DNA from 3 places in the Shewanella sp. GJ50-10 genome. Region 2 is predicted to be linked to each of the others. Evidence: predicted binding sites of a transcription regulator. Region 2 holds the regulator's gene; each other region holds the start of a gene.
What was found. The regulator LexA, encoded in region 2, represses DNA repair genes until DNA is damaged. The targets are predictions, from matches to a motif close to TACTGTATNNNNATACAGTA.
Positions count from the first base shown of each region.

Region 1: recN (DNA repair protein RecN) is a predicted target of LexA. The motif match lies at 2,212-2,231, and genes of this name have one in related genera.
Region 3: recA (recombinase RecA) is a predicted target of LexA. The motif match lies at 5,388-5,407, and genes of this name have one in related genera.

Region 1 is NZ_JBVVSS010000001.1:3,310,104-3,317,536, reverse strand. Features, by position in the region: gene AC0L4E_RS14000 (phosphatidylglycerophosphatase A family protein) at 1-351, shown strand, start outside; gene recN (DNA repair protein RecN) at 501-2,159, opposite strand; gene AC0L4E_RS13990 (AEC family transporter) at 2,296-3,261, opposite strand; gene AC0L4E_RS13985 (YjaG family protein) at 3,662-4,276, opposite strand; gene barA (two-component sensor histidine kinase BarA) at 4,269-7,097, opposite strand; gene rlmD (23S rRNA (uracil(1939)-C(5))-methyltransferase RlmD) at 7,199-7,433, shown strand, end outside.
Region 2 is NZ_JBVVSS010000001.1:4,238,914-4,246,346, reverse strand. Features, by position in the region: gene ctaD (cytochrome c oxidase subunit I) at 1-231, opposite strand, end outside; gene coxB (cytochrome c oxidase subunit II) at 241-1,821, opposite strand; gene AC0L4E_RS17915 (cell division inhibitor SulA) at 2,264-2,770, opposite strand; gene lexA (transcriptional repressor LexA) at 2,767-3,384, opposite strand; gene plsB (glycerol-3-phosphate 1-O-acyltransferase PlsB) at 3,802-6,222, shown strand; gene mtr (tryptophan permease) at 6,234-7,433, shown strand, end outside.
Region 3 is NZ_JBVVSS010000001.1:3,290,285-3,297,717, reverse strand. Features, by position in the region: gene AC0L4E_RS13920 (peptidoglycan DD-metalloendopeptidase family protein) at 16-870, shown strand; gene rpoS (RNA polymerase sigma factor RpoS) at 949-1,926, shown strand; gene AC0L4E_RS13910 (hypothetical protein) at 2,008-2,415, shown strand; gene mutS (DNA mismatch repair protein MutS) at 2,501-5,080, opposite strand; gene recA (recombinase RecA) at 5,494-6,552, shown strand; gene alaS (alanine--tRNA ligase) at 7,207-7,433, shown strand, end outside.

The DNA.
Region 1 (7,433 bases), 930 kb from region 2:
TATTTAATGGGACATTTAAGCTTAACGGCTTTTATTATTATCACTGTCATCAGTACCCTAGTAGGTTTTTATATTTGTGATAAAGCTGCAAAAGACATGGGAGTCCATGACCATGGAGCTATTGTTTGGGATGAAGTCGCAGGATTAATGATCACCATGATAGCGGCGCCAGCAGGGCTGATATGGATGGTAGTTGGTTTTGCCTTGTTTCGCTTTTTTGACATTCTTAAACCTTGGCCTATTCGTTGGCTAGATGCCAAAGTACACGGCGGCTTCGGTATTATGATTGATGATGTGCTGGCAGGAATCTTTGCGCTAATCTGTCTGCAGGCTATTTATTACTTTGTGTAAATGAAGTCTTTAGTTTTGAGTAAGAACGGTTTTAAAGCTCTATTAATTACGTCAAATTTATATAAAAAGCCCACTTAATTGTGGGCTTTTTAGTTTGGTTCCTTAAACTCAAGAAATTACATTGTTTTAAAGCTCATCAGCCTTAATTGTTAATGCAATAGCTCTCTCGCATTGGCGAGTGTATTCTCGGTAATAACATCACCAGCAAGCAGTCTTGCTAGCTCACTAATACGCTGCTCTTTATCCAATGGCTTCATTTGGGTTTCTGTGCCGCCACTCTTGGTAAATTTATTCACTAGCATATGTTGATGACCATTCCCTGCAACCTGCGGTAAATGGGTTACACAAATCACCTGTGTAGATTCGCCAAGGCTTCTAAGCATTCGTCCGACGACAGCAGCTGTAGGCCCTGAAATCCCCACATCAACCTCGTCAAATATTAAGGTTGGAGTAGAAACCTTTTTAGCTGTTATCACCTGAATGCCTAAACCGATACGTGAGAGCTCACCACCTGATGCCACCTTGGCAATAGGTTGGAGTGGTTGCCCTGGATTAGTGGTGACTTGAAATTCAATTTGGTCACTGCCAGTTAAAGACTGAACTTCAGGGTTAAAGTTAACAGCGATACAGAACTTTCCTTTAGGCATATTCAATTCATGAATTGATTGAGTCACTAATTTATTGAGCTCTTTAGCGTAACGTAAACGGCTCTGGCTGAGTTTTTGTGCATTTTGGATGTAAGCTTGTTTACTGTCATCAACTTGCTGCTGTATTTCATCAAGACGGCTAGCATCATTACTTAACTCTGTGAGTTCTGCTTTTAGTTGTTGATGATGTTCAGCAAGTTGCTCGGTTTGTACATGATGCTTTCTAGCCAGTTGCATTGCTTTAGAAATACGTTGCTCAAGAAAGGCAAAATGCTCAGGGTCGAGTTCAATTCTACTGAGATAATCTTGGACTTCGCTGCTACTTTCTTGAACTTGAATTAACGCTTCATTAAGCATCTCGGCAATATTTTTAAGTGCAGGGTCAAAACTCTGTAAGTTATCAGCAAAGCCTACAGCACGATTAAGTAATGACTCAACATTATGTTCGTCATCTTCGCTGAGAAGTTGCAGGGTATTTTGGCAGCTTTCAATTAAGTCAGTACCGTTTGCTAGGCGTTTATGTTCTTGTTCAATTTGTTCAAACTCACCAGGTAACAACGCGAATTCATCTAATTCTTCAACTTGATACTGTACCAATTGCTTTCGGGCGATGCGTTCTTGCTGGTTTTGTTGTAATTGCTTTAGCTCATTTTCGATATTTTTACAGCGTTGGTAGCTTTTACTAACAGCATCAAGTAAGAGTTTATGGTTGGCATAGCTATCGAGTAAGGTTAGTTGATGCTCACTTTTAAGCATGGCGTGATGCGCATGCTGTCCATGAATACCGACAAACAATTGCCCCAGTGCTTTTAATTGCGAAAGTGGTACAGGGTTGCCATTAATGTAAGCGCGAGAACGACCGTCTGCGCTGATAGTCCGACGTAAAATACATTCGTCTTCCACATCTAGATCATTATCTTCAAGCCAACGTTTAGCGAAAGGAACATCATCCAGAGTAAACCGTGCACTAACTTCAGCTTTATTCGCGCCAGGTCTTACCGTATTAGCATCTGCTCGATTACCTAAGCACAGACCTAATGCGTCAATAGCAATGGATTTACCTGCACCCGTTTCACCTGTAATGCTGGTCATGCCGGCTTTAAAATCGAGTTCTAGGAAACGTACAATCGCGAAATTATTAATGCTTAATTGGCAAAGCATAATCAATCCTTGTGTGAATAATCATCAAACCACTGTATCTATAAACAGTTTACACTGTTTATAGATACAGTAAAGTGCTGGTGGAAGATTTTTACTGTTCGGATTTTAATCTCTATTTAAACAATCACTAAACGCTTCAAATTAAATGATGAAGCAGTTTTTCAATGATCGGCAAAGTGATAAAGGTGACTATTGTGCTAATAAGTATGCATTTTGCGCTGGCTAAACCGTTGGTTTGATAGCGCTGAGCCAGTAAGTAAACACTTGCTGCTGTAGGAAGTGCTGCCAAAATAACACCCATGATAAGTAACTCAGTATCAACATTAAAATACCGTAATAAGGCGTAAGCGATAATGGGCTGAAATACGAGTTTTAAGATATTTAGTACTGTCATTTCGATAGCAATGTGGCGCTTAGGCTCTGATGGCTCTACGCCGCCATGCATTGCTTTAGCTAATACCATTCCGATTGCAAACAGGGCGCAAGGGCTAGATGTATTACCGATAAGTCGCATCATCATGCTGAGACTATCAGGAATAGGAATTTTAACTGCTGAAGCTGCGACCCCAAGCACACAGCCTATTACGATAGGGTTACTGATGAGTGCACTTAACATGATAATAATGGGGTGACGTTTTTGCTGTTTATTAATGGCTAGCTCCATACTCACCATAGCAAAGGCAAACATGACTATGGATAATAAGCTGGCAATCGCTGCAGCTGTAATTGCATGGTTGTTACCCGGATAGAGCATCATCATCAAAGGAATACCGATAAAGGCCGTGTTACCAAAGCTGGTATTTAGGCCTCTAATTGCCGCAAGCGCTGATTGTTTTTTATCTGCCATCAGTGAAATAACAACGGTGACAAAGTAGGTGATAATCATTGCGGCGCCGAACGAAAAAATAAAACCCCATTGCAAAATTTCGTTGATGTCTGTTTCGGCTAAAGCAATAAAAAGGATTGCAGGGAAGGCAACGTAATACACGTATTCATTCAATGTAAAATCGGTATCGTGAGGTAATACTTTTAGTTTTTGGACAACAAAACCTAATAGCATGATGCCGAATACAGCGATAAGAGGGGTAAGAATACTAGGCATCCCTCATTCCTTCTTTGATGAGTTATAGATAAGCATAGGTAGAACCAATAAGCTCAATTTATACTGTGGCTGCTATTGAGAAGGGAGTCCTACTAATAGGTCACTTTTATCAACAACAGAAAAGTGTTTATGTTAGCTACTAATGAATCAGCAAGTTTTGCAACTCAAAATACAAGTCATTTAAGTACAAATAAAGTGTATAACTGCCCTGATTAAATGAGTGTACTCGAAACAAGCTAATTCAAAATGAGATTTAAGTCTTACTTTAACGTGTTTGACCGATAATGAAACACGTGAGAGTGATACTGAGTATTATATGAAGTACTAGAAAGTGAACTAAATGGCGCAAATAAAAAAGGAGCGACTATCTGAGCCACTCCTTTAAACAATAACATTTAAATTATTGTTGAACACTAATGCCAATATTGGATACACCAGCTTCGACAATTTCTTTGCGTAATTCTTTAATGAAGTCAGTCGTTAGTTTTGGATTGTCTTCGATAATATCCAATAACATACCTTGCAGTTCTTTTTCTTCCTTCATCACTGGGTGATTAAAAACAAATTCCTCAACCACTTCTTCATTTAGCTCATCTTGTAACTCTTCAACACTGATCGCTTCAATGTAGTTTGCTACTGTGCTTGATGATAGCTTGCTGATGTTAGTAATGTCTTCTTCTATTTTACCTTGGATACCACCCAGAAGCGTTGTGAGTGCAACAGCTGCATCCATCGCAGGGTATACACCATAGGCTTCAAAGTCACTTGGGTCAGGAGTATTGTCTTCAAGGCGTTGTAAATGGATATCGTAATTGAACTTAAGCTTCTTGTCGTACTGAGACTGCCAAAGCAAATCGAGTACTGTACTTAACATTTTTGGCTCGCCAAACTCACATACTTCAGAAAATAACTGGTAGTTAGGCAGCATGCGCTGACAAAGTGCGGTCGCAAATAATTGCTTTTGAGGTAAAGATAACGCTTTTAAGCGTTTAAAAAAACCGGGTTTATTACTCATTGGGAACATCCGCTGATAACTGTGATATCACTTGATTTGCTGCTGATTCTACCTTAGTTAGCTCATCAAGTAACTCTAGTATTTCCGGTTCTAGATCATCAAGGCTGATTTTTTTCTTCAGTGCTGATTCTATCTCTTGGCAAAGCTTTTGAGTATTAGGGACTCCGCAATAGCAACTAGCGCCATGTAGTTTGTGAACTGTTTGCAGCATTAGTTCATTATCGGCATCTTTTAATGCGGTTTCGATGTCATTAACACTATCGGGTAAAGAGTCGACTAGCATCTGTAGCATCTCGATAGCCAAGTCGGGCTTTTGATTGGTTTGCGCTAAGCACAGCTCCCAATTAAGGGTATGCATATCGAAATGGGTGAACTTAGGTTTATTGATCCAGCGGTCGATGACGCCTTTAAGTGCGGCTTCATCAATCGGTTTTGGTAAGTAGCCATCCATACCACTGCCTAAAATCAATTCTCGCTCTTCAGCTATAGCGTGAGCCGTCACTGCAATAATAGGTGTATTGCGATTAAGAGACTCTTGGCGAATAAGTTTGGTTGCAGTAATACCGTCTGTTCCTGGCATTTGGATGTCCATAAAGATGACATCGAATGCTTGTTGCTTAGCATGTTTAACCGCATCATCACCGTTGTTGACGGATATGACGTTGACAACGATTTCTTTTAATAAAGTATCGATTAGCTTTAAATTTGCAAGATTGTCGTCAACCGCTAGCACGCTTAATTTTTTACGCTCATAAACCACGTCTTGAGTTTTCTCTGTTAACAGTGCTTTTTGAGTTGGTGGATGGATCAGTTGGTTTGCCAAATCATAGTCACTGGTGGGCATACTTAATAAAATATCTGAGTTTGGACGAAGTGCTTGATTGAGTATTTCTTGTTGCTCGATGCAATCATGCAGTAACACTAAGCAGGGTGTCTTTTGTCTGGCAGCTTTTAAAACTGTCATTAGCTGTTCGATATTCTCAAAGCCGTGACAACTGATCAGAATATAATCATAGTGTACTTGGCTAGATGATAGCGTTGATTCTAAATGATTTACTTGGCCCACTGAGGTTAAGTGCAATCCCCAAGCCTCAAAGCGGCGATTGAAGGTATCACGAGTTAATTCACGTGATTCAAATAAAAGTAGCGTCTTATCACGTAGTGTTTCTAAGTGCAGTACTTCCCCAATATGGAATTGGCTCAACTCTAACGGCAGCATAAACCAAAAAGTAGAGCCTTTATTGGGTGAAGAGGTAAAGCCAATTTGACCACCCATTTGGTTGATCAAACGCTTAGTGATCACCAGTCCAAGTCCTGTGCCGCCAAACCGTCTTGAAATTGACGAGTCTGCTTGGCCAAATGCTTGGAATAAATATTCTTGCTGGCTTTCATCAATGCCGATACCCGTATCAATAACTTCGCAGCGAAGGGTGATGCTTTCATCTTTTTGGCCAACCAAATGAATCTTTAATACCACACTTCCGTGGTCGGTAAACTTAATCGCATTGCCGATAAGGTTTGTCATTATTTGACCAACACGCATGGCATCACCGCTGACGCTTTCAGGCACGTTATCATCGATATCTATGACTAACTCAATGCCTTTCTCTTGGGCGCTACCTGAAACAATACTGACGGTTTCTGAGATGGTTTCTCTCAGCGCGAATGGCATTTTTTCAAGTACCATTTTCCCCGCCTCAAGCTTAGAGAAATCAAGGATGTCATTAATAATGCCTAGTAAATTACTGGCACTTCTTTCAATTGTTTTGATGTAATCAAGCTGACTTGAATGCAAAGGGGTTTTGATAAGTTGTCTTGAGAAGCCAATCACACCATTCAGCGGCGTACGTAATTCATGGGACATATTGGCTAAGAATTCAGATTTAATTCGACTGGCTTCTAATGCCCGCTTTTTAGCTAAATCTAATTCAACATTCTGAATTTCGATTTGCTCTAAGGTCTCTCGTAAATCAGAGGTGGCCTGATCGATATTTTGCTGCATTTCATCATGATATTCAGATAACGAGCTCGCCATCGCATTGATACCACGCTTCAATAAATCAAGTTCACCGATGAGTTCACCATCCAAGCGAGTATCGAGCTTACCTTCACGGATTTTAGCCACCACTCTCACCATTTCAGTAATAGGGTAGTTAACGTGTTTTACTAATCGAAACGTGAAAAATAAGTTTAATTGCACACCAATTAAAACGATGACAAAAGCTGCAATAGCTGCCCGGTGTTGTTCAAGCAGTGCATTTTCTTTATTAAGCAGTATCGCAATATAGCCAAGTATCTGCTGACCTTCAGCATTGGTAATCGTGGGTGTTGCCGTTTTGGCAGGGGAAGCGGTAGCCGTGTAATTGTTATTTTGTTGATTGACACCTGTATTAGAAATTATGGGGACGCGGATCACCATAGTGTCGTCTATGGTTTCATATTGACTGGCGATTAATGACTCAAGAGCTCTGGTATAACGCATGCTCTCAAAATCTTTGTGGTAATGAGAGGTAACAAATAGCTGGTTATCGATATCAAATAAGGCAATGGAATGTATCAGAGAGGAGTTATTAAGTTGAGATGCGGCTAATAAACGTTTGCTTGCTTCTCGGTCTTCTGTGACTAAGCCAAATTCACTGGCAATGGCTAAAGGTTCTACAATACTTCTACCTTGGGCGATTAAGGTTTCTTCAAGTTCATAAAAACGGTTTATGGTGAAGTAACTTCCAAGTAGAATACCCACCATTACAGTAGGCGCTAACGCAAGTACCAGCACCCATGAGCGGAGGCTGTATTTGGTCATGTTGTTAGCTTTGTTCATCGTGAAGTTATTATTCCTAAAGACTTTTATCAATTATGTTGTCTAGACTGCCAGAAATACAGCACTCTTGACCAGTTATTTATTCAAAACCAGAGGCCAAAATGGCGCAATTTTTTAAAGCAAAACCAAACAAGACTAAGCAGTTATCAGCAAAGTTGAGTTTAACGGTATCACAACTCGATCATCTCGGTGCTGGTATTGCACAACATAACGGGAAAGTCGTGTTTGTACCGGGTGCGCTTCCTGGTGAAACCGTGACAGCTCAACTGACCGAGCAAAAGAAAAAATATGCTAAGGCAAAGTTGATAAAAGTTGATAAATCGACGCCCGACCGTG
Region 2 (7,433 bases):
TTGTAAACCTGGTTGGAACAATTCGGCGCGGATAACCATCGCCATTGCACCGCCAGTGAGAAACATTAAAAAACTAAACCACAAATATAATGAACCAATGTCTTTATGGTTAGTGGTTAAAATCCAGCGCATGATGCCTTTCGGCGCGCCATGATGGTGATCATCATGGCCATGGTCATCGTGAGACTGACCATCATGAGCTTCGGTTGTATCTTGTGTAATAGTGCTCATTTTAATCCCTTACTTTCCATGACCATCAACGTCAGAAGCCTGTACAGCATCTCCGGAGTCATTACCCCAAGCGTTACGCTCATAAGTAATTACTGCTGCGAGTTGTTGCGGTGTGAGTAGAGAACCAAATGCCTGCATTGCAGTACCAGCCTTACCATTGACGACAACTTCAATGTGTCCTTCAACTGGCCCTGTAATGGCTGGGCTACCGATTAGTGAAGGGAAAGCACCCGGTAATCCAGTGCCTGCAGCTTGATGACATGCGGCGCAATTGGTCATATAGACTTGCTCGCCCATGGTCATAAGTTCATCCATGGTCAGATCATCTAGTACGACTTCTGCTTTAACTTCTTCCACAACTTCTGCAGCGGCTTCGGTTACGGCTTGTTCAACATTTGCCGGATTAATTTCAGCAGGTAAGGTTACAGGCGTTGCGGTTTGGTCAGTTGCGGAATCCGCTGAACTTGCCGCAGAACCGCCACCATTGATATCAGCGGCTTGCACTACATCGCCAGAGTTATTACCCCAAGCATTTCGCTCGTAAGTCACAACAGCAGCAATTTCAGTCGCAGTAAGCTGTTTAGCAAATGCTTGCATCGCAGTACCTGCTTTACCGTTAACCACAATATCAACATGATCGCTAACAGGACCTTTAATCAAAGGGCTACCAATAAGAGATGGGAATACACCAGGAAGACCAGCACCATTAGGTTGGTGACATGCGGCACAAACGCCCATATAGACTTTCTCACCTTGAGTCATTAACTCATCATATGTGAGTGTTTGCGTAAGCGAGGCTTCTGCTGCAGCTTTAGCATCAACAGCTAGCTGCTTTTGGTCAATTAACCACTGGTCATAATCGGCTTCAGAAAGTGCTTCAACCACGATAGGCATAAAGCCGTGATCTTTTCCGCACAATTCAGCACATTGGCCGCGATAGGTGCCGACTTTATCGATTTTTGTCCATGCTTCATTAATGAAGCCTGGATTAGCGTCTTTTTTAACCGCGAATGCAGGTACCCACCATGAGTGAATAACATCATCACTGGTCATCAAGAAACGCACTTTACGATTAATAGGTAATACGAGTGGCTTATCGACTTCCAGTAAGTATGTTTCAGTTTTTTCAGCTGAACCTTGGATTTGCTCTGCTGGCGTTGAAAGTAAACTGAAGAACTCGACATCTTCGTTGAAATAGCTGTAATGCCATTTCCACTGAGAGCCGGTAACTTTAATGGTTAAATCTGCATCACTAGGGTCTTCCATAGCTATCAGAGTTTTAGTGGCAGGAATTGCCATACCAATAAGGATGATAAATGGCACGACAGTCCATGCTATTTCAACCTTGGTACTGTCATGAAAATCGGCAGGTTTAGCGCCTTTAGATTTTCTGTGATAGATCATCGAGTAAATCATGATCCCAAAGACCACAACACCAATCGCACAACAGATATATAGAATAATCATATGGAGGTCATAAACCTTACCACTGATTTCTGTCACACCTTGTGTCATGTTAAGCGGCATATCAGCCGCAGCAAGCGGTACTGCAAATAACAGCACCATTAATCCATACAACAATCGCTTCACAAGACCACTCCTCTGCCAATTGCGATTTGCAATAACAACAAGGAAAAGTCACACAGTAATACTCTGCTCTATGCAAACTTCTCTAATTCCCGAAAAAGTTTGATCACTTCAAAGTACACGGTGGCTGCGAGTATCAATACTCGATTATTTTATTGGGTTATGGTGGCCACACTTGTACCTAATACTGAACTTTTCAATTCTTAAATTGACGCTTTTTATTCAAGGCTTTCTATACCGCATGGTACCAGCACAATTTTTACAGCGTTTTGTAGCTTCTTATCGTTTTATTAACTCAAGAGTGATAACAATTTGTTAGCCTCTTGTTAACTACATTACTTGGAGATTAAATATTGATCAAGATCACTTTATCATCTAATTTGCTGAAAAAAGGCGTAAAAAAAGCCCTTCACAGTAATGAAGGGCTTTTTCAAGAGAGATTCGGTTAGTGGAAAGCAGATAAATTTAACCTTGATGGTGCTGCTGAAGTATTGTCACTCATATGTTCATCATGTAAGTGAGTATTTACATCTTCAATGATCACACCTTGTGCCAAAGCGCTTTTAGCGACTAACTGAATGCGACGATTATCACGAGCATCTAATGGTGTTGTCCATGTAATAACCGCACTGGAAGTACCACTTGTTAATGCTTTTTCCATTGCCCAAAGCGTTTCAACTTCATCTTTGGTATGAACAAGTAATACTCGATCCATACGAACATTGGCATTGGCCAATATTTGCTTATAGCCAATATGTGGTGGATTAATCAATACAATCCAACGGCCTTGTTGACTTAATACTGCTAACTGGCTGCATAACTGGGTTAGCTCAGTGATGCCTTGATTAGCACTTTGTTTGGTTTCAATACCTTGCTTAACAGGCGCTGTGGCTGAGGTCATATCTACCCATAAACCTGGGTGACGCGGAGCATTACCTAATAATGTGTTCATAACCAACCTCCATTTCGGATAACGCCAACAGCAAGTCCTTCAATGGTGAGACTCTGGCATGTTAAATCAACTTTTATCGGCGAATATTGTTCATTTTCTGCGTGCAGATAAACAACATTGCCTTTCTTTTCAAAACGTTTAACGGTGACATCATCATCAACACGGGCAACGACAACTTGGCCGTTTTTGGCTTGTTGCATCTTGTGCACAGCCAGTAAGTCACCTTCGATAATGCCAATATCTTTCATACTGTCGCCACGAACGCGTAGTAAGAAATTAGCATTAGGTTTGAACATTTCAGGATCAACTTGGAAGTATTGCTCAACATGCTCCATTGCGAGGATAGGTTCACCAGCGGCAACTTGACCGATTAGTGGTAAGCCTTCTTCGACTTCCTCTTCTTCCTGAATCATGCGGATACCGCGTGAAGTACCAGGAATAATTTCGATACAACCTTTTTTAGCAAGTGCTTTTAAATGCTCTTCAGCAGCATTAGCACTTTTAAAGCCTAATCTAGTGGCAATTTCTGCACGAGTAGGCGGCATACCTGTCTCGGCAATATTACATTTAATTAGTTCTAGAATTTCAGCTTGTCGTGGCGTTAAAGGTCTCATGTTGATTCCTGTTTTTTTATACAGTGACTGTCATTATATACAGTATCCTTGGTCGCGCAAGTATTAACCAATGAATTTTAAGAATGAGGCCGATTAAAATTCATCTATAACTGGTTGGTTTAACTTAAATATATTTAAAATCAATAGTTTAAGTTATTTTGGTTGAAAAGGTTTTTATTTTGATTAAATTATCATTGATGTACAAATGATGCGGTTTTTAGTCGATACAGTATATTTATACAGTACTGTGGTTTATTTTTGATAAGCATAAATAAGCGAGTTATTTGCTTATCTAATTAGCCGTAAGGGGATTCAGTTTGATGCTTAATTGTTAACTACATATAAGCAGGTTAGTGAATCCCACCAAGATTCTGGTATCCTATGCGCAATAAATCGTTGTTGATAATGCGAATACTCATGTTAAAACCAGATTCTATCATTGCTAAATCGTTGCGTTGGATTCAGAAACTAATGGTGCACAGTGTTGTTGTACCTGAAGATCCGTTCGCTGACTTAAACCTAGATCCTGAAAAACCAGTGGTCTATGTCATGAAGACAGAGTCGCTGAGTGATATCGCGGCGCTAAATGAAATTACTGCAAAGTACAATCTACCTAGTCCTTATGAGCGTTTGGATATTGATGGGCTGAACACACCAAGAATTGTGTGTGTTGAAGGCCGTAAACCTTTATTTGGCAAACGCCATAGTGGCGAGAAGTTTGTTGCCAACTTCACCAAATTACTCGACTTACACCAAAAGAATAAACAGTTAGATATTCAATTGGTGCCAGTTAGCCTTTATTGGGGACGTATTCCTGGTAAAGAAGATGACACCATGACCGCTGCCGTATTCGAGCGTGAAAACCCGACTTGGCTTCGCAAGTGGCTAATGATTTTATTCTTAGGTCGTCATAACTTTATTCAATTCTCAAACGCGATGTCTTTGCGTTATATGGCTGATGAGCACGGCACTGATGTCAGCATTGCTCACAAGTTAATTCGTGTTGCACGAGTGCATTTCCGACGTCAGCGGAAAGTGATGACGGGGCCACAATTGCCAAACCGTCAAGCGATGTTTAATTCGTTACTTAAATCTGAGTCGATCACTAAAGCGATTCAAGAGGAAGCGGCGAACAAGAAGATTTCTGAAGAAAAGGCGCGTGAAAAGGCCATTGAATATCTAGATGAAATTGCTGCCGATTACTCTGATAACCTGATTCGTATTGCAGAGCGCTTTTTAACTTGGCTATGGAACAAGTTATACAGCGGCATTAGCATTAAGAGTGCTGAGCAAGTTCGTAAGCTGCATCATGATGGTCACGAAATTGTTTATGTACCATGTCATCGTAGCCACATGGATTACTTATTACTCTCTTATATTCTCTATTATCAAGGTATGGTTCCACCGCACATTGCTGCTGGAATTAACTTGAACTTCTGGCCAGCAGGACCGATGTTCCGCCGTGGTGGCGCCTTCTTTATTCGTCGTAGCTTTAACGGTAATAAGCTTTACACCGCAGTATTCAGAGAATATTTAGACCAATTATTTGCTAAAGGCTATTCAGTTGAGTACTTCACTGAAGGTGGACGTTCACGTACAGGTCGTTTACTCGCGCCAAAAACTGGCATGTTAGCAATGACAGTGAACAGTGTGCTGCGCGGTATCGAGCGTCCAGTAACACTAGTGCCAGTGTACTTAGGCTACGATCACGTGATGGAAGTATCGACTTACCACAAAGAATTAAGCGGTAAGAAAAAGCAAAAAGAATCGGTATGGCAGGTATTTGGTGCGTTACGTAAATTAGGTAACTTCGGCCAAGGCTATGTGAACTTTGGTGAGCCAATTAACGTGCAGCAATTCTTAAACCAACAAGCACCTGATTGGCGCGAAGAAATTGCACAAGATCCTGAGCAAAAACCAACTTGGTTAACCCCAGCGGTAAATACACTTGCCAATAAAGTGATGACTAACATTAATAGCGCCGCAGCGGCCAGCTCAGTCACATTAACCAGTATGGTGTTATTGGCTTCTGAGCAAAATGCGCTAGAGCGCGGCGAGCTTGAAAGACAGTTAGATTTATATCTTAAGCTATTAAAAGAGGTGCCTTATACCGGCTATACCTCAGTAGCGGAAGGTAATCCTACTGAAGTGGTTGAGCAATGTTTGTCACTTAAAAAGTTCACTTCAACTAGCGATAAGCTTGGTGAAATTATTGCGATTGAAGAGCATGCTGTTATTGCAATGAGCTACTACCGAAATAACATTATTCACTTGATGGCTGTACCTTCGTTAATTGCTAGTTGTTTAGTGCAATACGAAGAACATAGCCGTGAGAAGATCCATAGCATCGTCAATGATTTCTACCCATTACTAAAAGCAGAATTGTTTATGGGGATTGAAGACTTACCTGCATATGTCGACCATGTCTTGGACTTGTTTGTTGAGCAAGGTTTGATTACTGGTACAACTGAGTTTGAAGTCAATCAAGGTAATATTACCCAGTTAATGCTATTGTCTGAAACTGTCAGTGAGACATTACAACGTTACGCGATTATCTTTAATTTACTGGCTTACAAACCGGATATTGAACGTTCAGATCTAGAAAGCGCGAGCCACATGCTAGCTCAGCGTTTAGGTGCTTTACACGGAATTACTGCGCCAGAGTTTTACGATAAAAAACTCTACAATAATTTGAGTGTAAAATTAAAAGAATTAGGGCACTTATCGGGTAGTGACAATCAATTTGCTGTCATCCGAATCCGCGATCATGCCAATGGTATGTTGCGACTATCTGTTCGTAAAACCATAGTCGACAGTGTGACTATGGAACATGGGTAACGAATAACTTTATGAGTTCAACACAAACGCAGCCGAAAAATAAATCTTTGTTAGGCGGCGCAATGATTATTGCTGGTACCACTGTTGGTGCTGGCATGTTCTCCCTTCCAGTTGTTAGTGCTGGCATGTGGTTTGGCTATTCAATCGCAATGTTAGTCGGCATTTGGTTTTGTATGTTGGTGTCAGGCTTAATGCTGCTAGAGACTAACTTGCACTTTAAACCAGGTGACAGTTTTGACACCTTAACCAAAGTCACTTTAGGCCAGTTCTGGCGTATTGTTAACGGCCTATCGATTACCTTCGTATTATATATTCTGACTTACGCATACATTAGTGGCGGTGGATCCATCGTGAACCACACTTTGTCGGGGATGGGGATCCATTTACCGCAAAGCATTGCAGGCTTAGTGTTCGCTCTTGTACTTGCTGCTATTGTGATGATCAGTACTAAAGTAGTTGATCGTATAACCACAGTGATGCTGGGCGGAATGATCATTACCTTCTTTTTAGCAGTCGGTAATCTCCTCATTGATGTTGATAGCGTTAAGCTATTAGTGCCAGATGGTGAAGCAAGTTTTGCGCCTTATATTTTAGCTGCCATTCCATTTGGTTTAACCAGTTTTGGTTACCATGGCAATGTGCCAAGTTTAGTGAAATATTACGGCAAGCAGCCTAGCTTAATTATTAAAGCCATCTGTATTGGTACTTTCATCGCGTTAGTGATTTACAGCTGCTGGTTAGTGGCAACCATGGGTAATATTCCTCGCAGCCAGTTCAACGATATTATTGCTCAAGGCGGTAATATGGGCGTATTGGTGGGTGCATTATCGGATGTCATGTCTAATGCTTGGCTAAACACCATGCTGACTCTATTTGCTAATTTGGCTGTCGCTTCTTCATTCTTAGGTGTCACCTTAGGTTTATTCGATTACCTTGCTGATCTGTTTGGCTTTGATGAGTCGGTTAATGGACGAATTAAAACAGCGGCTGTAACCTTTATTCCTCCTACGGTTTTAGGCTTGTTATTCCCAAATGGCTTTTTGATTGCCATTGGTTTTGCAGCATTAGCGGCAACCATTTGGGCTGCTATTGTGCCTGCAATGATGGCCTACAAGTCGCGTAAAATGTTCCCTGACGAGAATAGCTTCCGAGTACCGGGCGGCACGCCTTTAGTTGTGGTTGTTATCTTGTTTGGTGTATTAACTGCAGCA
Region 3 (7,433 bases), 950 kb from region 2:
TGCATTATTATTTTGATGAGCTTTATATCTGGCTGTAGCTTTCAGGCTCATAGCCCTGCACCAGTACAAAGCATTTCATCTTCTGCTGGTCCTAAATATAATAAAGGCTCAATTACCGCCGGAAGCTACAAAGTTAAGCGCGGTGATACCTTGTATTCAATTTCATGGGGAGCAGGTAAGGATTTCAATGACATTGCTGCTTACAATAAGCTAAAAGCGCCATACACAATTTATCCTGGTCAGACCTTAAAATTATATAAACCTGCAGCCACTAAAACTGTTTCTAAACCGGTTGCTGTAGCGAACACCAAACCCACGCCTACAAAGAAAACGCAGCCAAAACAGGCAGCAGTGCCAAAACAGGCTAGTGCGTCAGTTAGCAGAAATAGTACAAAAAAAGAGCTTGATCACAAAGCGAAGCCTGCGTATTCTGTAAAAACTACCCCAGATAAAACGGTTCAAGTAGCTAAAGATCCTGTTCAAGGCTTGCCGAAGAAAGTAAGCAAGTGGAACTGGCCAAATAAAGGCAAAATAATAGGATATTTCTCTACAACTCAGCAAGGCAATCAAGGAATTAAGGTTGCAGGTTCTCGTGGCGATATTATTAAAGCCGCTGCTGATGGAAGAGTTGTTTATGCAGGTAATGCACTTCGTGGTTATGGTAATTTGGTTATTATCAAACATAACGATGATTATTTAAGTGCATATGCCCACGCAGATTCAATATTGGTTAAAGAAAAGCAATATGTAAATGCTGGACAGACAGTAGCGAAAATGGGTAGCACAGGGGCAAACCAAGTGATGTTACATTTTGAAATACGTTTACATGGTAAGTCAGTTAACCCATTAAATTATTTACCTAAACGCTAATTGTTTAGTTCACATTAAAACGGAGGATAGGCAAGTGCACTAGTTTAATTAAATTTACCAGGTTTGGGAGAGCACCATATGAGCCAAAAACAAAACACTGCAGTCGCAGTAGAGCTTATGGATTTAGCTACACAACCACAAGAGGTTGCGCCGAAGGCAGGAAAAGCCAAAGAAGGGCAGCAATCCGATATTGATCAACAAGTTCAAGATGATTTGCAAAAGAATCTTGACGCCACTCAACTATATCTAGGTGAGATCGGTTTTTCCCCTTTGCTTAGTGCAGAAGAAGAAGTCTTCTTTTCACGTAAAGCACTCAAAGGCTGCGAGAAGTCTCGTAACCGCATGATAGAAAGTAATTTACGCTTGGTTGTAAAAATTGCCAGAAGGTATAACAACCGAGGTTTAGCGTTACTTGATCTTATTGAAGAAGGCAATCTAGGACTTATTCGCGCGGTCGAAAAATTTGACCCAGAGCGAGGATTCCGTTTTTCAACTTATGCGACTTGGTGGATTAGACAAACCATCGAGAGAGCTATCATGAATCAAACCCGTACCATTCGTTTACCTATTCATGTCGTTAAAGAGCTTAATGTGTACTTACGTACCGCAAGACAGCTAGCTCAAAAACTAGATCATGAGCCAACGGCTGAAGAAATTGCTGATACTCTTGATGTCTCTACCAGCGATGTAAGCCGCATGTTAAAGCTAAACGAAAAAATTACCTCAGTAGATACCCCATTAGGTGGCGATAATGATAAAGCCTTACTTGATGTGATTGCTGATGATGATTCTGTTGGGCCAGATTATAAAGTACAAGATGAAGACTTATCTAATTCAATAGTAGGATGGTTAAACGAGTTAAATACCAAGCAACGTGAAGTGTTAGCAAGACGTTTTGGTTTACTCGGTTATGAACCCTCTACATTAGAAAATGTTGGTGCTGAAATTGGATTAACACGTGAACGTGTTCGTCAAATTCAAGTAGAAGCATTGAAACGATTGAAAGATGTTTTAGGTGCTCAAGGCTTGTCAGTAGAAGCATTGTTTAGAAGTTAATACTTTTAAAATTTCTAAAACTAAACAGGGCATTTATGCCCTTTTTTATTGATTAATTAACCCAGCGATATGAGGTTGAAGATGAATAAGAAAGTCATATTACTATTATTACCGCTTAGCTTATTAATTATCTCAGCTTGTCAAAGTACCCGCGATAGTATGATTGAGCAAGGTTATCCGTTGGCTTATGCTGATGGTTTTCAAGATGGCTGTGATAGTGGTAATAAAGCGGGTGGTAGCTTGTTTGATGAATTCAAAAAAGACGTTAAACGCTTCAATGCTGAAACTGATTATGCCCAAGGTTGGAGTGACGGATTTAGGCAATGTGAAACAGAGCAAGAGTCAATTCAGCGACAAGTCAGAATGAGTATTGAGCAGCAAAAATTGCAACAACAAAAGAAAAGTAATGACTTAGCTGAGCAACATGCATTAGAGCGTGAAGTGATGAAAGATGTTGATACAGATGCGTTAAAATCACTTGAAAAGTAAGCCTTTTACACCGAATTAATGATAGTAAAAAGCCGCTACAGTTTATCGTAGCGGCTTTTTTGTTTTACTAGGAAAGTGGCTTTATTTACAAACTGGCTAGTCTTTTAAGCTCGTAAAGCATGTCTAGTGCTTGTTTAGGGCTGTAATCATCAGGATTAATTTGGCTGAGTTTTTCTGTGGCTGCTGATGATTGAGGCTCTGGCATTGTCAGGTTAAGTGCTTCTTGAATGGGTACTTGGTGAGTGTTTGCCAAGTCTCTGCTTTCAAGCATATGCAGTTTTTGTTTCGCGGCTTTAATCACATGAGCTGGAACACCTGCTAGAGATGCGACCTGTAAACCATAGCTTTTACTAGCAGCGCCTTCTTGAACTGCATGCATAAAGGCAATCGTGTCATCATGTTCTACAGCATCTAAATGTACGTTGGCTGCACCTGTCATTTGCTCTGGCAATTGGGTTAACTCGAAGTAGTGGGTTGCAAACAAAGTTAATGCTGCCACTTTTTCGGCTAAATATTCCGCTGCTGACCAAGCAAGAGATAATCCATCATAGGTCGATGTTCCGCGGCCAATTTCGTCCATCAACACCAAACTTTTTGACGTGGCATTATGTAAAATATTAGCTGTTTCGGTCATTTCTACCATGAAGGTTGAGCGACCAGAAGCAAGATCGTCTGATGCGCCAATACGAGTAAATATGCGATCGATAGGACCAATAACCGCTTTTTGTGCAGGAACAAAACTGCCGATATGAGCCATTAAGGTGATTAGTGCAACCTGCCTCATGTAAGTCGATTTACCACCCATATTGGGACCAGTAACAATCAACATACGTCGCTCTGGTGCTAACACTACGGGGTTAGCAATGAACGGGGCTTGGCTGACTAATTCGACAACAGGGTGACGACCAGCTTCAATATCAATACCGATGTCATTGCTGATTTTAGGGCAGTGATAACCTAAGGTTTCAGCTCGCTCTGCAAAGTTACTAAGCACATCTAATTCTGATGCCGCTTGAGCAAATTGCTGTAATTCGTGTAATTTAGGTAAGATTAGATCGAATAGCTCTTCCCAAAGTTGTTTTTCAATTGCCAGCGCTTTGCCTTGGCTTGAAAGTACTTTTTCTTCGTACTCTTTAAGCTCTGGAGTGATATATCGTTCTGTATTTTTCAGAGTTTGGCGACGCTGATAACTCAGCGGCACTTGATCTGATTGTAAGCGACTCACTTCAATGTAATAACCGTGGACTCGGTTATAGCCGACTTTTAAGGTGTTAATGCCAGTTTGCTCTTTTTCACGAGCTTCCATTTGCACTAAATAATCATTAGCACCTTCACTAAGGCCGCGCCATTCATCGAGCTGTGCATTATAGCCAGTGCGAATAACGCCGCCGTCACGAATAAGCATAGGTGGGCTATCTACAATGGCCGCTTCTAATAGCTGTTGTTGCTCTGGGAATTCACCAAGTAGCCCTGCTAATCGTTTTACTTCATCTTGATTGCAATGGCTTAAGGTTTGTTGAATCTCAGGTAATAATGCTAATGCTTGGCGTAGTCGTGCAAAATCTCGAGGACGCGCACTGCGTATCGCCAAACGGGCCATAATACGTTCAATGTCGCCAAGGGCTTTTAATTGCTGGTGTAAATCGGCGTATAAACCTGTTTCAATCAATTCTGCAACAGCTTGTTGGCGTCGGCTGATATGTTGCTGGTCTCGAAGGGGTTGATGTATCCAGCGTTGCAGCATACGGCTGCCCATCGGTGTAGCTGTTTTATCTAACACCCATGCAAGTGTGTTGTCCCGAGACCCTGATAAGTTTACTGTTAACTCAAGATTACGTCTTGTGGCAGCGTCTAGAATAATAGTATCAGCCTGGTTAAACATGGTGATGCTATTGATATGCGGTAAAGCCGTTTTTTGGGTGTCTTTGACGTATTGCATTAAGCAGCCAGCAGCTTGCAGCGACAGTCTTGCGTTTGTTATGCCAAATCCGTGAAGGTCTTTTGTACCAAACTGCTCTAGCAATAACTGAATACTAGTATCGTAATCAAATTCCCATTCAGGTCTGCGTCTTATTCCTTTCAGGTTTTCGATTAAGTGGCGATCAACCAAGTCTTCGCTATAAAGTAGCTCTGCTGGACTTGTGCGCTGTAATTCAGCTTCCAACGTTTCTGCATTTTCAAGCTCAACAACCACAAACCGACCTGATGATACATCTAAGGTCGCATAGCCAAAGCCTGTTTTACCTTGATAAACAGCTGCAAGTAAATTGTCTTGTCTTTCTTGTAGCAAAGCCTCATCGGTTAAGGTACCTGGTGTTACGATTCGTACAACTTTACGCTCTACTGGACCTTTACTCGTTGCAGGATCGCCAACCTGCTCACAAATGGCGACAGACTGTCCTATTTGAACCAGTTTTGCGAGGTAACCTTCAACTGCATGATAGGGCAAGCCTGCCATTGGGATCGCATTGCCACCACTTTTACCTCTTGCAGTAAGTGAAATCCCAAGTAATTCAGAAGCCAACTTGGCATCTTCATAAAATAATTCATAAAAGTCCCCCATACGATAAAATAACAACATCTCAGGATGCTGTGCTTTAAGCGTTAAATATTGACGCATCATTGGAGTATGCTTTTCTAAACTTGAGTCTTCATTTACAGTCATTAAGTCGTTGCTCTTAATCTGGCTTTAACATGGAATTATTAACGGCGCTCATCTTAACAATATTTAGTTTGATTCCCAATAAGCTATCTTCATACAGTGACTTTTAAGGATATGATTAGTGATATTTTCAACAAATTAAATAGCTTGTAACTCAATCGTTTACTAAAACAGTAACTATTGTATACAGTGGTTTTTTAGCATGGGCATTTGTTAGGTTAATATTTTTATCTCATTTAAAGCTCTGATTATTAATGGTTTAAAATTTTAAGGATGAATAAATGTCAAAAAAGTATACAGTAACTATTGATACTGTATGATTATACAGTATACTGAGCTCATATCGTTAGACAGACAAATTTATTCGTTACCAAGTTCGCATGTCGAACAGAGTCACCTTAAAAGGGATAAAGAGAATGAAAGCAGATCCAAATAAAGAGAAAGCGTTAAATGCCGTACTAGGCCAAATTGAAAAGCAATTTGGTAAAGGTTCAATCATGAAGTTGGGCGCTGATCGCACAATGGATGTTGAAACTATTTCTACTGGCTCACTTTCATTGGATGTTGCACTCGGTGCTGGTGGCTTACCAATGGGTCGTATCGTAGAAATCTACGGTCCAGAGTCTTCTGGTAAAACAACTTTAACACTTGAAGTGATTGCTGCAGCGCAGCGTCAAGGTAAAACTTGTGCGTTTATCGATGCTGAGCATGCTCTTGATCCTATTTACGCTAAAAACTTAGGCGTAGATATTGATAACCTTTTGTGTTCTCAACCAGATACTGGTGAACAAGCGCTGGAGATTTGTGATGCATTAACGCGCTCTGGTGCGGTTGACGTTATCATTGTCGATTCAGTTGCTGCATTAACGCCTAAAGCTGAAATCGAAGGTGAGATTGGTGATTCACATATGGGCTTAGCGGCACGTATGATGAGCCAAGCAATGCGTAAACTTGCGGGTAACCTTAAGCAGTCAAATACATTGCTTATCTTCATTAACCAAATTCGTATGAAAATTGGTGTTATGTTTGGTAACCCAGAAACGACGACTGGTGGTAACGCACTTAAGTTCTACGCTTCTGTTCGTTTAGATATCCGTCGTACAGGTGCGATTAAAGATGGCGATGCCGTCGTGGGTAACGAAACCCGCGTTAAAGTGGTTAAGAACAAAATTGCTGCGCCATTTAGACAAGCTGAATTCCAAATCCTTTATGGTAAAGGTATTAACCGTACAGGTGAGCTAGTTGATTTAGGTGTTGTGCATAAGCTAGTAGAAAAAGCAGGTGCATGGTACAGCTACCAAGGTAATAAAATTGGCCAAGGCCGTGCTAATGCTGGTAAATACTTAGTTGAAAACCCAGCTATTGCACAAGAAATTGAAGCTAACCTTCGCCAAATGCTGTTAAGCAAAGAAAAAGAAGCGGCGCCTGCTGAGTCAGATGAAAACATTGACTTAGAAACTGGTGAAGTTTTCTAAACAAGTTTGGTTATAGGTTGAATCGTGGTGGTTAAGCAACATTAGTTTTATTTACATTACCCCGTTTAAACCTAGCTAAATATCAATCGCGATTGGCAACAGCCCATCGCGATTTTTTGTTTTTATCAGCATATGAAGCTGTAAAAGTAATGAAAACGTACAATTAGCGAAGTAAAAAACTAACTCACTTGGTATACGGTGATGGTCATTTATTAAATCAAGCTGCTATTAAATTAAGCAGTGAACCCACCATTTATTTAGATACTTTGCACTTTATATGTAATTAAAAAAGACAGTGTTATAGGTACTGTTATACCCATTATCGCGGAGTTTTGGCAGCTTGAGCATGGCATTAAATATCGATGCGAGCAGTTATCTGAGTCAGGCGGGTTTTATCATGTAGTTCCTGGCGAGAAAACGATCAGTTTAATTGCCAAAGTAGCCCCAATATAAGCTATTAAGTCATTTCTCATGGGATTTTCGTCAGTAAAATTGAATAGCCGATTAGCTCAATCGCTATTCAATGTAAGAAAAACGCTAATCTAAGCCGCTAGATTCTCGCACCTTCAGTTTGTTTAAGTATATAATGTTGCCAATATTCGAGCTGGTATACAGCTTCAAGATAAATAGAATTTATCCATTTAGGGCGATTTCATGTTTCAGACCACCACAGAATTAAGAAGCGCATTTTTAGCGTATTTTGGTAACAACGGACACCAAGTTGTAGATAGTAGCTCTTTAGTACCTCATAACGACCCAACGTTATTGTTTACTAACGCAGGTATGAACCAGTTTAAAGAAGCTTTTCTTGGCTTAGAAAACCGTGGTTACACACGTGCGACAACGTCACAACGTTGTGTTCGTGCTGGTGGTAAACATAA